2 regions of the Desulfovibrio diazotrophicus genome follow, and region 2 is predicted to be linked to the other one. Evidence: riboswitches for the same ligand, from Rfam matches in the RefSeq annotation. Region 2 holds a riboswitch; the other holds the start of a gene.
The links. A riboswitch is a leader RNA that binds a small molecule or an ion and turns the genes downstream of it on or off. The one in region 2 is predicted to bind cobalamin.
Positions count from the first base shown of each region.

Region 1: it holds a riboswitch for cobalamin, as region 2 does, so the genes downstream of both, J7I12_RS09075 (sirohydrochlorin cobaltochelatase) here and metE (5-methyltetrahydropteroyltriglutamate--homocysteine S-methyltransferase) in region 2, are expected to answer to the same signal.

Region 1 is NZ_OX346397.1:2,100,444-2,108,053, forward strand. It holds gene J7I12_RS09070 (RsmB/NOP family class I SAM-dependent RNA methyltransferase) at 1-1,310, shown strand, start outside; gene J7I12_RS09075 (sirohydrochlorin cobaltochelatase) at 1,440-2,354, opposite strand; cobalamin riboswitch at 2,389-2,590, opposite strand; gene J7I12_RS09080 (30S ribosomal protein S1) at 2,879-4,594, shown strand; gene J7I12_RS09085 (helix-turn-helix domain-containing protein) at 4,756-5,322, shown strand; gene J7I12_RS09090 (AMP-binding protein) at 5,539-7,224, shown strand; gene J7I12_RS09095 (MarC family protein) at 7,581-7,610, shown strand, end outside.
Region 2 is NZ_OX346397.1:1,334,978-1,342,587, reverse strand. It holds gene J7I12_RS05775 (branched-chain amino acid ABC transporter permease) at 1-554, opposite strand, end outside; gene J7I12_RS05770 (branched-chain amino acid ABC transporter permease) at 567-1,478, opposite strand; gene J7I12_RS05765 (ABC transporter substrate-binding protein) at 1,590-2,759, opposite strand; gene metE (5-methyltetrahydropteroyltriglutamate--homocysteine S-methyltransferase) at 3,469-5,736, opposite strand; cobalamin riboswitch at 5,893-6,126, opposite strand; gene J7I12_RS05755 (tetratricopeptide repeat protein) at 6,405-7,610, opposite strand, start outside.

The sequences.
Region 1 (7,610 bases), 770 kb from region 2:
CGGGTATGCCCGTGCAGGCGGCCCTGGATATGGCCTTAGGTGCGGCCCCGCACGCCCCTGCGGGACAGGCTGGCAGTGCAGCCTTTGGCACGGCTTTGGCGGCGCGGGACCGGCATTTGTGCGCAGAACTGGCTTACGGCTGTCTGCGGGCGGAAATCCGCATTGATTATGTGCTGGGACGGGTATTGCCCAGGCCAGGAGGTCTGCCGCGCCCCTTGCGGCACATTTTGGCTTTGGGGGTCTATGGACTGCTGCTGCAGGACAGAACGCCCCCCCACGCCGTGCTGCACGAGGCCGTGGAACAGGCGCGGACCCTGTACGGACCACGGCTGGCCGGTCTGACCAACGCCGCGTTGCGTTCCGTGCAGCGCTTGGGAGAAGCCCCGCGCCATGAGGATTTTTACCGTCAGGGGGCGGCGGACCCGCTGGGCGCGCTGGCCCTGTTCTGCGCGGCTCCGGACTGGCTGGCCCGGCTCTGGGCGCGGGCCTATGGCGAAGCGGACGCGGCCCTGTTGTTGCGGCGTTCCTGCGGCCGCCCCTGGAGTGGACTGCGGGTCAATGCCCGCCGCCCTGAAGGCGCCGCCTTGCTGACGGCCTTGCGCGCCCTGCCCGGCGCGGCGGCCGTGGGCGATTGGGGCGTGGCCTTGGGGCCGGGGGAGCTGCCGGAAAGCGTGATGGATCGGCCGTTAGCCCACTGGCAGGCCCAGGGGGCGCTTTCGTTTCAGTCCGCAGGGTCGCAGCGCGTCCTTGCGGCCTTGGACCTGTACGCGCTGGAGGGCCCGGTGTGGGACATGTGCGCGGGCTACGGCGGCAAAACTGCGGCTTTGCTGGAGCGCGGCGTGGCCGTGGGCCTTTGTACGGACAGCAGCTTCGGGCGACTGCGGGCCCTGCCGGGGCACTGCGCTCGTCTGGGTCTGCACCTGCCGTCCGTGTGCCTGCCGCCCGTGTGCCTAGCGGACGCCGCGCGTCCGCCCCTGGCCCGCTGGCCCGGCTCTGTGCTGCTGGACGCGCCCTGTTCCGGCCTGGGCGTGCTGGCCCGTCGGCCGGACATCCGGCGTCGGGGGCCGGAGCGCCTGGCGGCGCTGACCGCCCTGCAAGGCCGGTTACTGGAGCGGGCAGCTGCCTTGCTGGAGCCTGGCCGCTGCCTGGCCTACATCACCTGCACCCTCAACCCCGACGAAAACGAGGGGGTCGTGGCAGGCCTGTTGCGGCAACATCCCGACCTGCGCCTGGAACAGCGCTGGCAGACCCCTCACGACCATCCTTGGCTGGAAGGCATGTTTGGCGCGCTGCTGCGGCGGCGGGCATAGGGCGAATACTTTGCGGGGGAGGGGACTTTTTTACTAAAAAGCGTCCCCTCCCCCGCACGTTCTTCCTCGCAAAAACTTTCCCCTGCCGCAAGGCGGGGGAAAGTTTTTGCAGGGTGCAGAAAGGATTTGTTACTGCTTTCTGGGTTCCTTGGTCAGGTCGTCGGAGGCGCTTTTGGCGTGCTGCACCAGCAGGGCGCGGGCGCCGGGCACCTGGCCCAGACCCTTAAGGTTGGCGGTCACCTTGAAGCCCGCGGCCTTGAGCTGAGAGGCCCAGGAATCGGCTTCGTCTCCGGCCAGGTCGTTGCGGGCATGGTCGCCGGCCACCAGCATGAGCGGCGCGATGACCACAGACTTGACCTTGGCGGCCTTAAGTTCTTTGAGCAGGTCGTCGAAGCTGCGTTCGCCTTCTACTGTGGCCATGAAAACATGTTTGTCCTGGTTGTGGAACAGGGCGCGCACGCCTTCAAAGGTCAGGCCGGCGCGGCCGTGTTCCTGGCCGTGCCCCATGAGGACAAGGGCGGCGTTTTTGCCGCGCAGGGCCTTGGTGTCCTCAAGAATGGCGGAGGCCAAGGCCTGGGCGTCGGCTTCAGATTCAAGCATGGGGCGGCCCAGATAGACGGCCTCAAAACGGCCGGGATTTTTTTGCAGGTCAATGAGCACGGCGCGTTCCAGAGCGGAAAATTCTTCGCCGGCCATGACGTGCAGGGACTGCACGCGCACTACTTTTACGCCGTCTTTGGCGAGTTTGGCGAGGCCGTCGCTGATGCCGCCCACAGGGCGGCCCTGAGCGGCGATTTTTTTGCGGATGATCTGCGAGGTATAGGCCCAGACCACAGGCTGGCCGGGGAAGGCCTGTTTAAACTCCTGGTCCACGGCCTGCATGGCGGGCAGGGCTTCGGGCACGCTGGTGCCGAAGGCCACCAGCAGAACGCCCTGCTGGGGCGCGTCGGCGGCGTGGGGCGCGGCGGGCGCGGCCAGGGCCGCAAGGAGCAGGAGCAGAAGCAGGAACAGACGGGAGCCCGCAAAGGGCGAAAAACGCGGCATGGCAACCTCCTCAATGGCGCGTTGACAGGTTGAAAAAGGGCATAAACGCCCAGCGGGTATTCGGACTTGAGGGGTTGGCCTCGGCTTCGCCTTCACCGCTTGCGCGACTGGCTGTCGCGCGCCTGCCGGGCTGCCCGACGGACGCGAAGAAGCCTTGTACCCTCTTACCGCAGCGCGACTGTTTCCGATTTGCACGGAATTCCCCGCAGCGCAAAACAGACCGTCTTTGCCGAAACATTTCAGCAAGGACGGCGCAATGCCGGGGCGCATGGCGCCGCATAAACGCGCCCGCGCCCGCCTGACGGACGGCCGCGGGCGGCAGCCTTCCGGGCACTACAGGCGTGACTGTTCTTACCGCAGAGGATACCAGGCCGGGGCAAAAGTCAAGGCCGGCGGCCTGCGCTGGAGCCGTTTTTTTGGCTTCCTGTGCCCATTTGCGCGGATTTTCCCTTGTTCTTTTGGTAAAATCCTGCTACTAAGTCAACCTCCCTGGTTGGGGGAAATCATGTTTGGAGGCTGGACATATGGCAGGTTTGGAAACCGGGCACGACAGCGAAATCAATTTCGAAAGCGCCCTTGAAAACTATCTCAATCCCGATTTTGGCGACCTTGAGGAAGGCTCCATCACCAAGGGCGAGATTGTCCGCGTGGACGACGACACGGTGCTGGTGGACGTGAACTTCAAGTCCGAGGGGCAGATCCCCGCGGCAGAGTTCCGCGATCCCGCCGGCAACATGACCGTCAAGGTGGGCGACAAGGTGGACGTCTATGTGGTTCGCAAGAACGAAAACGACGGCACCATCACCCTTTCCTTTGAGAAGGCCAAGCGCATGCAGGTCTTTGACCAGCTCGAGGCCGTACAGGAGACCAACAAGGTCATCAAAGGCCACATTGTGCGCCGCATCAAGGGCGGCTACACGGTGGATATCGGCGGGGTGGAGGCGTTTTTGCCCGGTTCGCATGTGGACCTGCGCCCGGTGCCCGATATGGACGCCCTGGTCAACCAGGAGTTCGAGTTCCGCGTGCTCAAGATCAACCGTCGCCGCAGCAACGTCATTGTTTCGCGGCGCGTGCTGCTTGAGGAAGAGCGCGACTCCAAGCGGCAGGAGCTGCTGCGCACCCTGGCCGAAGGCCAGATTGTGCAGGGCAAGGCTAAAAACATCACCGAATATGGCGTGTTTGTGGACCTGGGCGGTCTGGACGGCCTGCTGCACATCACGGACATGAGCTGGAAGCGCATCCGCCATCCCAAGGAAATGATCACCATCGGTCAGGATCTGACCCTCAAGGTGCTTTCCTTTGACCGTGAAACCAACAAAGTTTCTCTGGGCCTCAAACAGCTGGTGCCCGATCCGTGGCAGGACATCTCCGCCCGCTTCCCCGAAGGGGCCAAATGCACCGGCAAGGTCACCAATCTGGTGGACTACGGCGCTTTTGTGGAACTGGAGCCCGGCGTGGAAGGCCTGGTGCACATCTCTGAAATGTCCTGGACGCGCAAGCTGCGTCATCCTTCCCAGATGGTCCACACCGGCGACGAGGTGGACGTGGTCATTCTGGGCGTGGACGGCGACAAAAAACGCATCAGCCTCGGCATGAAGCAGGTGCGGCCCAACCCCTGGGAACTGGTGGCCGAAAAGTACCCCGAAGGCACCATCCTTGAGGGCGTCATCAAGAACATTACCGAATTCGGCATGTTCATCGGCATTGAGGACGGCATCGACGGCCTCATCCACGTTTCCGACATTTCCTGGACCAAAAAGGTGCGCCACCCCAACGAGCTGTACAAGGTGGGCGACACCGTGCAGGCCAAGGTGCTGACCGTGGATCAGGAAAACGAAAAGTTCACCCTGGGCGTCAAGCAGCTGGTGGACGACCCCTGGGGCCATGTGCCCAACACCTACCCTGTGGGCTGCACGGTCAAGGGCATTGTGACCAACATCACCGACTTCGGCCTGTTTGTGGAGGTTGAAGAAGGCATTGAAGGCTTGGTGCACGTTTCCGAGCTTTCCAGCAAAAAAGTCAAGTCGCCTGCTGAAATGTACAAGGAAGGCCAGGAAATTCAGGCCAAGGTCATCCATGTGAGCGCCGAAGAGCGCCGCCTGGGGCTTTCCATTAAGCAGATCAAGGACGAGGACGACCGCCGCAAGCCCAAGGAATTCCATTCCGGACCGCAGGAAGCGGGCCAGAGCCTGGGCGATCTGCTCAAGCAGAAGTTTGAAGAAAGCGAAAACAACAGCTAGACCGCAGCGGCGCGCCACCGGCGTGCCACCGGTGCAGAACATATCCAAGAGGCGCGCCACCGGCGCGCCTCTTGGCATACCCCCCCTTTCTTCATCTTTTTTCCCGCCCCGCGCGCCCCGCGCGCCCGTCGCAACTACAGCCAACGCCGCAGGAGGTCTGCATGTCCCCCCACACCATCGGTTCCCGCATCAGGGTTTTTCGTGAAGAGCGCGAGATGGACCTGCCCACCCTGGCCCAGCATACGGGCTTGGCCGAAGCGTATCTGGAAAAGCTGGAAAACAATGCCATCTACCCTTGTATCGGCCCCCTGCAAAAGGTGGCTCGTGCTCTGGGCGTGCGGCTGGGCACCTTTTTGGACGACCAGTTCAGCCGCGACCCCATTGTGAGCAGCATCCAGAATGAAGGCGAGGCCGATGAGGCCCTGCATACCGGACGCATTCCCCGGCCCAGTTATGTCTATCACGCCTTGGGCAAGGGCAAGAACGACCGTAATATGGAGCCCTTCCACATCCGTATTTTTCCGGACGGCGGTGAGCGCAAGACGACCTCGCACGAAGGCGAGGAATTTATTCTGGTGCTCAAGGGTCAGCTTCTGGTGGTGTACGGACGCGAAGCCCATATGCTCAAGCCCGGCGAAACCATCTACTACAATTCCATTGTGCCCCACTATGTGGGCGCGGCCGGCGACGAGCCAGTGGAGATTCTGGCCGTCACCTACAATCCCTAGAGCATTTAACACTTGAAATGCTCGCTTGCGACAGGCAAGAGCCTGCCTTCTCGCATTTCGTGGCAAGGATTTTCAAGAAAATTCTTGCAGAGCAGTTAGCTCATTTCATTCGCTAACTGCTCTAGACAACGCCATTCCGGGGCCTTTGCCCCGCGCAACGGCAGCGGCGTAAACTCGATTTACTGATCCCCCATAAGGATGCCTCAGGAGGAAAGCATGGACGAAAAAGTGCGTGAGCGCCAGGCGCAGTTTGAGCTGCGCGAGTGGACCCTGGGGCAGATTCTGGACCACACGGTGGCGCGGTATCCGGACAATGAGGCCGTTGTCTATGCGGACCGCAGCTACCGCCAGACCTGGCGTGAATTCGGGGAAATGGTGGACCGTTTTGCCAAGGGGCTCATGGCCCTGGGCGTGGAAAAGGGCGAAAAGGTGGCGGTGTGGGCCACCAATGTGCCCTACTGGGTGGCCCTGCAGTTTGCCACAGCCAAGATCGGGGCTGTGCTCATTACAGTGAACACCAACTACCGCGAGCACGAGCTGCGCTATCTGCTTACCCAGTCCGAATGCGAGAACGTCTTTCTTATTGATAGCCTGCGCGACCACGACTATCTGGAAACCTTCTACCGCATTGCCCCGGAGCTGCGCTTTCAGTCCCACGATTCTTTTGTCTGCAAAAATCTGCCGCACCTCAAGCGGGTTTTTTTTCTGGGTGCTGAAAAGCACCGGGGCATGTATTCCGTGCCTGAGGTTCTGGCGCTGGCCGATATGGTGGACGACGCGGACTATCTGGCCCGTCAGGCCTCCCTGGACCCCTGGGAGGCCATCAACATGCAGTACACTTCAGGCACCACGGGTTTTCCGCGCGGGGTCATGCTCACGCATGTGGGCGTGGGCCTCAACGGCTACTGGATAGGCAAACACCAGAATTTCGGCCCCAACGACCGCGTCTGCCTGCCCGTGCCCCTGTTCCACTGCTTTGGCTGCGTGCTGGGCGTTTCGGCCTGCGTCAACCACGGGGCCACCATGGTCATCCTGGAATCCTTCAATGCGCTTAAGGTGCTGGCCGCTGTGGACAGCGAACACTGTACGGCCCTCTATGGCGTACCCACCATGTTTCTGGCCGAACTGGAACACAAGCTCTTCAAGCGTTTTGACGTCTCTCACCTGCGCACAGGCATCATGGCCGGATCCGTCTGCCCGGAACCTCTCATGCGCCGCGTGGTGGAGGACATGAATATGAAAGAGATCACCATCTGCTATGGCCTTACGGAAGGCTCGCCGGTCATGACGCAATCGGACATCCACGACCCCCTGCCCCTGCGCTGTGAAACCGTGGGCTGCGCCATGCCCGGCATTGAGGTGCGCGTGGGCGACCCGCAAACCTGCGAGGAACTGCCCCGCGGCCAGGTGGGCGAAATCCTTTGCCGCGGCTACAATGTCATGAAGGGCTACTACAATATGCCCGAAGCCACGGCCGCCGCCATCAGCCCAGAAGGCTGGCTGCACTCCGGCGATTTGGGCGTCATGGACGAAAACGGTTATCTGCGCGTCACGGGCCGCATCAAGGATATGATCATCCGCGGCGGCGAAAACGTCTACCCGCGCGAGGTGGAAGAATACCTCCTGAGCATGCCCGGCGTGCTGGACGTGCAGGTGGTGGCCGTGCCCAGCCGTAAATACGGCGAAGAAGTGGGCGCGTTTGTCATCCCCCGTCCCGGCGTGGACATCCGCCCCGAAGATGTGCGTGATTTCTGCCGCGGCAAAATCGCCTGGTTCAAAATCCCCAAATATGTAGAAATAATTACCGGTTTTCCCCTCACTGCCAGCGGCAAAATCCAGAAGTACAAGCTGCGCGAAATGGCCGCCGCGCGCTGGCCTGAAGCTATGCAGGAAAAAAAGTAGTGCGCCTTCAGTGAAAAGATACCCGGCGATTTTTCCGCACGCCCCCCAACCGGCTATTCTGGACAGCCGCCCCGCACACTGGCATACTGCCTGCCTTTCAGGCAGGCAAATTGGCGTAGAGGACTGCGCGCGCACTGCACAAACCAACGCTGCCAATGCCGCCCCCGCTTCAGGGCGTTGCAACGTTGCAATGCCCTGGCGGTTGCGTAAGCAGACGCCCGCCGTGGAGGCGCAAGCGCACGTTATTTGCGTGCTTAAACGCCGGGACAAGCGTGCTGTAAACTTTGAGAATATGTATTCTCAAGGGTAATCTGCTCCGGGGGGCAGCAAGGCCCCGTGCTCCGTGAGGACGTTTTATGGACATCGTGGCCGACGTGGTGGGCACC
Region 2 (7,610 bases):
CCGGAAAGGCCCCGCGGGCCGCCCACGGCGTCTATATTGATGATCAGCGCAATGATAATATAGTTGGCTGCGATAGTGATGATGGCCAGGTAGTCGTCACGGGTTTTGAAGGAGGGCAGCGCCACCAGCAGACCAAACAGCGCGGCCACCAGGCCCGCCACAGCCAGGACGCCGGGAAAGAGCAGGGGGGCCAGTTCCGGCGGCAGCAGGGGCGCGCCGAGCAGCTTGTTTTTGGTAAAGAGCAGGATGGTCAAAAGCCCGCCCACATAGGCCCCCACGCACATGAAGCCCGCGTGCCCACAGGAAAATTCGCCCATATAGCCGTTGACCAGGTTGAGACTGGCGGCAAAAATGACGTTGAGGCCCATGAACTTGATGACTGAAAGCCAGTAGCCGTCAATCCAGGAAAAGTATTCGGCCAGCACCAGTAACGTGCCGCCCAGAAGGAAAATGAGGCAGTCGATCTTTTTCTGCCGCAGGGCGCGTTTGACGGCGTAACCGAAGCAGAGCACGGCAAGGATCAGAAGAGCCGCTTGTACAAACACTGTCAGCATCGGACGCTCCGGCTAGATTTTGGTCGTCTGCGGCATGCCGAAAATACCCGTGGGCCGCACCCACAGGATCAGCAGCAGAATGGTGAATGAAAACAAATCCATATAGGTGGAAGGCAAAAAGGCCACCACCATAATTTCCACAAAGGCCAGGAGGAAACCGCCCACAAAGGCCCCGCGGATGTCGCCTATGCCGCCCACCACGGCGGCGATAAAGGCCTTCCAGCCCAACATGGCCCCCATGTAGGGCTCCAGATTGGGGTAGCACATGGCAAAGAGCATGCCCCCCAAGCCCGCAATGCCCGATCCCAGTACAAAGGTCACCACAATGACGCTGTCCAGGGGGATGCCCATGAGCGGCAGGGCGAAGCGGTCCCAGGAAACGGCCCGCATGGCCATGCCCACCTTGGTGCGCGTGACCACGGTCTGCAGCAGTGCAAAGACCACAATGGCGGCCAGGATGACCCAGAGCTTGAGGTTGGTGACCACCAGGGGCCCGATGGAGTAGACGACCTTATCCACCAGATCGGGCAGCTTGCGCTTGGTGGCGCCCAGAAGGGCCAGGTTGCCGTTTTCCAGAATCAGACCGCACATGAGGGCCGTGATGACCACATACAGGCGGTGCGCCCCCTTGCGCCGCAGGGGCCGGTAGGCGATGCGCTCCAGAGTGACGCCCACCAGGGCCGTGAGCAGCATGGTCAGCACAATGGTCAGCCACAGGGTGACGGGCTTGGAGAGGCCTATGGCCGGTGAGAGCAGATAGGTGGCGACGAAGAAGGAAATATACGCGCCTACCATAAAGATGTCGCCGTGGGCGAAGTTGATGAGGCGCAGTACGCCGTACACCAGCGTGTAGCCCAAGGCGATGAGGGCATAAAAGCTGCCCCACTGCAGGGCGTTGAGCATTTGTTGCAGCAGAAAATCCATGGCATCCCCATTGGACTGGCGGTTGGAAGCGGCGGTGCGGCAGGGGGCCCCCGCCGTTGCAATGCAGCGCGGCCCGCCGGGGCGGGCCGCGCTTGAGTGCTGGCTGAAAGGTTATTTGGGGCAGACCGATTCCACAAAGGCAAAGGAGCCTTTGTCCGTTACGCGCACGATAACCGCGCACTTGATGGGGTCGCGGTTGGCGTCAAACTTCATGCTGCCGGTGATGCCGTCGAATTTGGCCATGTTGGCCATGTTGTCGCGGATGATCTTACGCTCTTTTTTCAGGTCCGGGTCAATCTTGCCGGCCTGCTGGATGGCGTTGAGCACGATATTAATGGAATCCCAGGTAAGGGCGGCCACATCGTCCGGCACATAGCCGTATTTAGCCTGGTATTTGTCGATAAATTCCTTGGTCTTGCCCGTAGCTCCTTCAGCCGTGTAGTGGGTGGAGAAGTACTGGCCCACACAGTCTTTGCCGCAGAGGTTAAAGAGCTCGGCCGAACCCCAGGCGTCGGAGCCCATGAAGGGGCCCTTGTAGCCCAGGTCACGAGCCTGCGGCACAATGAGGGCCGCGAAGCTGTAGTTCTCCGGCACAAAGATGAAATCGGGCTTGGCCGCGATGACCTTGGTGAGCTGGGCGGAAAAGTCCTGGTCCTTGGGGCCGTGGGATTCCATAGCCACCACAGAGCCCTTGCCGTGCACCTTTTCAAAGGCTTCCTTGAAGTTGTCGGCCAGACCTTTGGAGTAGTCGTTGGAAACCTCAAAGACCACGGCGGCCTTTTTGGCCTTGAAGGTCTTGGAGGCAAAGTCCACGGCCACCGGAGCCTGGAAGGGATCAAGGAAGGCTCCGCGGAAGACCCAGGGGCGGTCTTTGGTGGCTTCCGGGTTGGTGGACCAGGGGGTGATCAGGGGCACTTCCTCGTCGTTGGCCACGCCGCCGGCGGGCACGGCCTGCCGGGAGGACTGCGGGCCCACAATGGCCAGCACCTTGTCACGCTCAATGAGCTTAAGGGTGACGTTGACGGCTGATTCGGGTTTGGATTCATTGTCTTCGTAAATGAAATCCAGGGGGTACTTCTTGTCGCCCACCTGCAGGCCGCCTTTGGCGTTGATTTCTTCCTTCAGCATTTCGGCGGCGTACTTGGAGCCCTCGCCCACCTTGGGGATTTCACCCGTGAGGGGGATGGGGAAACCGATTTTGATGGGCGCTTCTGCGGCAATGGCCGCATGCCCCACAAACAGGGACAGGGCGCAGGCAGTGGCAACTTGCAACAACTTCATGAAGGCCTCCCGATTGTTTTGACGGACACGGTATAAACAGTATTCCCTACCACAAGACAGCCTACAGCAAAAAGTATTCCGAACTAATAACTACGGAAAAAAATTAAAGAAATTGTCTGCCAGCCCTTGCCAAAAAACACATTTTGGTAACTTCGCCTCAAGAAAGTCTACCGAAAAGTTGGAAATATGCCAGAAACAAGTGTCCTTTTCTTTTGTCATAAAGCGCAATGCAAGTCAATTTTTCTGGGGAGGAACTGGATGCGTTTCGGGTTTTTTTCTACGTACAGCGCAGCCCTGAAAGGCTTGGGCGGAGAGGATGCAGGCCCCTTGGGGCCGCCGGCGTGGCGGTTTGGGCCTGCGTGCCGGGGAAGGGCTGCGCAGAGCGCACCTGGCGGCTGTTCGGAAAAAATCCGGCTTCCGACTGGGGAGGCGGCAAAAAAATTTGGACCTGCCCCACAGCAACGCTTGTGGCGTATCTGTAGAGGGAAGAAGCGTAAAAAAGACGTCCCGCCACAGGCCGGGTAGGACGGCATGGGGCGGGACGTGGTGTTCTTCGGCACGCTTGTCTGAAACAAACGACATAAATGTCGATTTTAACAGAGCTGTACGGCCGGGAAAGGGCTGCTTTGTTATTTTATTGATTTATATCAACATAGTATAGAAGATATAATTCTTTACGGAACGGTAGCTTTTCTGAGCCCGCGGGGCTTCAACCCAGTTCCGCCCGCACTTGCCGCGCGGCGGCCACCATGTGCTGCAGGGCGGGCCAGGCTTCTTCCCAGCGGCGGGTCTTGAGCCCGCAATCCGGATTGACCCAGAGCCGCTCTTTGGGGATGTGGCGCAGGGCAAGACGCAGCAGACCAGCTATTTCTTCCGTGTCCGGCACGCGCGGGCTGTGGATGTCGTACACGCCAGGGCCCACTTGGTTTCTGTAGTCGTAGCGGGCAAAGGCGTCCAGCAGTTCCATGCCGCTGCGGCTGGATTCGATGCTGATGACGTCCGCATCCATGCGGGCAATGGCCGGCAAAATGGCGTTGAACTCGCTGTAGCACATGTGACTGTGGATCTGGGTGGCCGGGGCCGCGCCGCACGAAGCCAGCAGAAAGGCGTCCACGGCCCATTGCAGGTAGACTGCGGCGTCGGCGCTGTTGCCGGGCATGCCTTCCCGCAAGGCGGCCTCGTCGATCTGGATGATTCGGATGCCCGCCGCCTCCAGGTCGGCCACCTCGTCGCGCAGGGCCAGGGCTATCTGGCGGCAGACCTGGTCACGGGGCAGGTCGTCGCGCACAAAACTCCAGCACAGAATGGTCACGGGGCCGGTGAGCATGCCCTTCATGGGCTTGCTGGTCAGGGACTGGGCGTAGGTGGACCAGCTCACAGTCATGGGAGCCTTGCGGTAGATGTCGCCGTAGATAACCGGCGGTTTAACGCAGCGGCTGCCGTAGCTCTGCACCCAGCCGTTCTGGGTAAAGCAGAAGCCCCCTAACTGTTGGCCGAAGTATTCCACCATGTCGTTGCGTTCCGCCTCGCCGTGCACCAGTACGTCCAGGCCCAGTTCTTCCTGTTTGCGGATGCAGTGGGCGATTTCGGCGCGGATGGCGGCCTCGTAAGCCTCTGGGTTTATTTCTCCCCGTTTCCAGGCCCGGCGCGTCTGGCGGATAGCGGCAGTCTGCGGAAAGGATCCGATGGTGGTGGTGGGCAGAAGGGGCAGCCTGAGCCAGGCCGCCTGCGCCGCGCGGCGTTCCGGTGCGGGCGCGGCCCGGCGCAGCATGTCCGGAGTCACGGCGGCGGCCCGTTCCCGCACGGCGGGCAATACGGCTTCGGGATGTGCCCGCCATTGCCGCAGCACGGCGGCGTTGGCCGCCAGCAGATCTGCGCCCCGGCCCACGGCCACGGCTTTAAGCTCAGAAAGTTCCGTGCACTTCTGCACAGCAAAGGCCAGCCGGTCGCGCACCTGCGGGGGCAGAGCCATTTCGTCCGTGGCGTCCACGGGGCAGTGCAGCAGTGAGCAGGAGGAGCCCAGCAGCACGCGCTCCGGTCCCAAGGCGCTTGCGACCCGTTCCAGCGGGGCGGCGGCGCGGGCGTAATCGGTCTTCCAGATGTTGCGGCCGTCCACCAGGCCTAGGGAGAGGGTCATGTTTTCGGGCAGGCCGGCCAGCACGGGTTCCAGCTGGCCGGGGCCGCGCGTCAGGTCCAGGTGCAGGGCGGCGCAGCCGCTGCCCAGGGCCAGGGGCAGGTGGCGGGTCAGGGGGCCGAAGTAGGTGGTCAGCAGGATTTTGTCCGGCGCGGCGGTGTTGAGTGCGGCGTAGGCGTTCTTGAAAAGATCGGCGGCGCGTGCGGGCAGAAGTTCCGTGCAGAGCACGGGTTCCTCCACCTGGATCAAGGGGCAGAGCGGGGCCAGTTGCCGCAGCAGCGCCGCATAGACGGGCAAAATGCGTTCCAGCAGGGCCCAGGGGTCCGTGCCCTGCCGTGCCTTGCCCAAAGCCAGCCAGGTAAAGGGGCCGATAAGGGCCGCCTTGGGCGTGAAACCCAGCGCGCGGGCCCGGCGCACGGATTCCAGCACGGGGTGCGCGCCCGGCGTCCAGGGGGTATCAGCTTCCAGTTCCGGGGTCAGGTAGTGGTAGTTGGTGTCAAACCACTTGGTCATTTCCAGAGCCGGAAGGTTGCGTCCCGCGTGGCCGCGCGCCAGGGCGAAGTAGCGGTCCAAGGGCGCGTCCTCCGCGCAGGGCGCAAAGCGGGCGGGCAGGGCGCCGAGCATGAGGGTCGTGTCCAGCATGCGGTCATAGAACGAAAAATCGCCGCAGACTACCATATCCAGCCCGGCGGCCTGCTGGATGCCCCAATGGCGGGCTTCCAGGTCGCGACGTACGGCGTCAAGGGCTGCGGCGTCCGACTGGCCTTGCCAGAAGGATTCCAGGGCGCGTTTGAGTTCACGCGCTTTGCCGATGGAGGGAAAACCGAGGATGTGGGTTCGCATGGAAGATCCTTTCAGACTTGCGGCGGGGGCCGTGCGGCCCACGCGGCGGTGAAAGGCAGTCCACGTCACGCAGACCCGCGAAAAACCCTTTTCGCGGGCGGGGGCTCGTGCCTGTACGCGAGACAGTGCTGCCGCGCCGCCGGGGCGCGACAAGCCCAGGCGGCCATGTGACAAGGCGTCTCCTGGCTTCCGGCCCCGGCGCACGGCATTTGGCCGTGCGCATTCCGCGCGGGTGACGCCGAGGGCGCCGCGTGCGCGGAAGCGTCGCTCCTTCCCGCCGGCAGGCAGCAGTGGCGCGGCGCGGGGTGTGCCGGTTACAGTGGCGCGCCCGCAACGGATTTGCACCGTTTTCCGTTTCTTATCACAATATCCGGATAAATTGATATAGTTTTGGCGCGCTGTTGTCAAGCGTGATCTGCCCCGGCGCAGCGTTTGTCCGGGGCGGCGAGAGCAGTTAGCGAATGAAATGAGCTAACTGCTCTGCAAGGATTTTCTTGAAAATCCTTGCCACGAAATGCGAGAAGGCTGGCTTTTGCCTGCCGTAAGCGAGCATTTCAAGTGTTAAATGCTCTAGCTGGGGTCGCAGAATCGGGCGGGGTTTTGGCAGGGGCTGCGCGTGGGCGCTGCCGGTTGGCCCTCGTGGGGCGAGTCCGACTCTGGCAAAGGCGTCAGTCCTGCCGGGTCAGGTGGTAGACTTTGGGCACCATGTACATGAGGCTCATGAGCCGGCGGGCGGGTTCGTAGCGGGTGGCCACCACCACCGTGCCCAGGTTCCAGAGCTGGGCGTCCTCCCCTTCGCTGGCCGAGGGCTGTCCCATGCGTTGGCTGACCATGCTGACAATCTGTCTGGCGGTTTTTTTGTTGGGGGCCAGGTAGTCCAGCTCCAGAAAACCCAGGGGGGCCGGGTCGCCGGGGCCATAGCATACGGCCAGCTGCGACGCGCCGGGGGCCACCCGTTCGGCGGCGTAGATATCGCAGATATGGGCGTCGTCTTCGCGTTTGGGTGTTGCGCCCGCGCGGCGCAGGGCGTCGCGTACGGTCGGGCGGTCTGTGGCGTCCAGGCGCAGGCCAAAAAGTACGGCGGCCGGGCGCGCAGGCTCTTCAGCGGCCATTTCCTCCAGGGCGCGCACGGCCCCGGCCTCGCCCTGCATGGCTGCGGCGTAGAGCAGGAGGGTGGCCCGCATACGGTTTTGGGGCACCCCCAGCCCCGCGCGATAGAACTGACCGAGTCGGGAAAGGGCCTCGGTCTGCTGCTGGGCCGCCGCCCGGCTGTACCAGGCTGCGGCAGCCTTGAGGTCTTTGGGCACGCCGCGTCCCAGTTCGTAAAGCATGCCCAGATTGTACTGGGCCACGGGCTGGCCCTTGCGGGCGGCCAGGTCAAACCAGCGGGCGGCTTCTTCGGGATTGGCGGGAATGCCCCGCCCCTGTTCCAGCACGCGACCGTAGTTGCTCATGCCTGCGGGATCGCCGGTTTTGGCGGACTGCGCAAACCAGTGCAGGGCGCGGCCTGTATCCGGTTCCACTCCCTGTCCCTGATCGTAGAGGACGCCAAGATTGTTCATGGCCAGACCGTCGCCGGCGGCGGCCAGATTTTCCCAGATGCGGCGGGCCGTGGCGTAGTCGCCTTCGGCATAGGCCTGTACGGCCTTTTGGGCTGGGGTGGCGGGGGCCTCTTTGGGTTCTTTGACCTGAGCGCCCGCGCCCACGGCTCCCGCTGTGCCCGCGGCGGCAGCGGCGGCTTTGTTCTGCTTTCGTCCCTGGGAGCGCTTTTTGGTGCCCTTGGGTCTTGTGGGCTGGGTCGGGGTTTGCAGGGCCACGGCGCGGGGCGCAGTGGGGCCGGATACGGCGGCCGGGGCTGTCTGACCGGGCGCGTC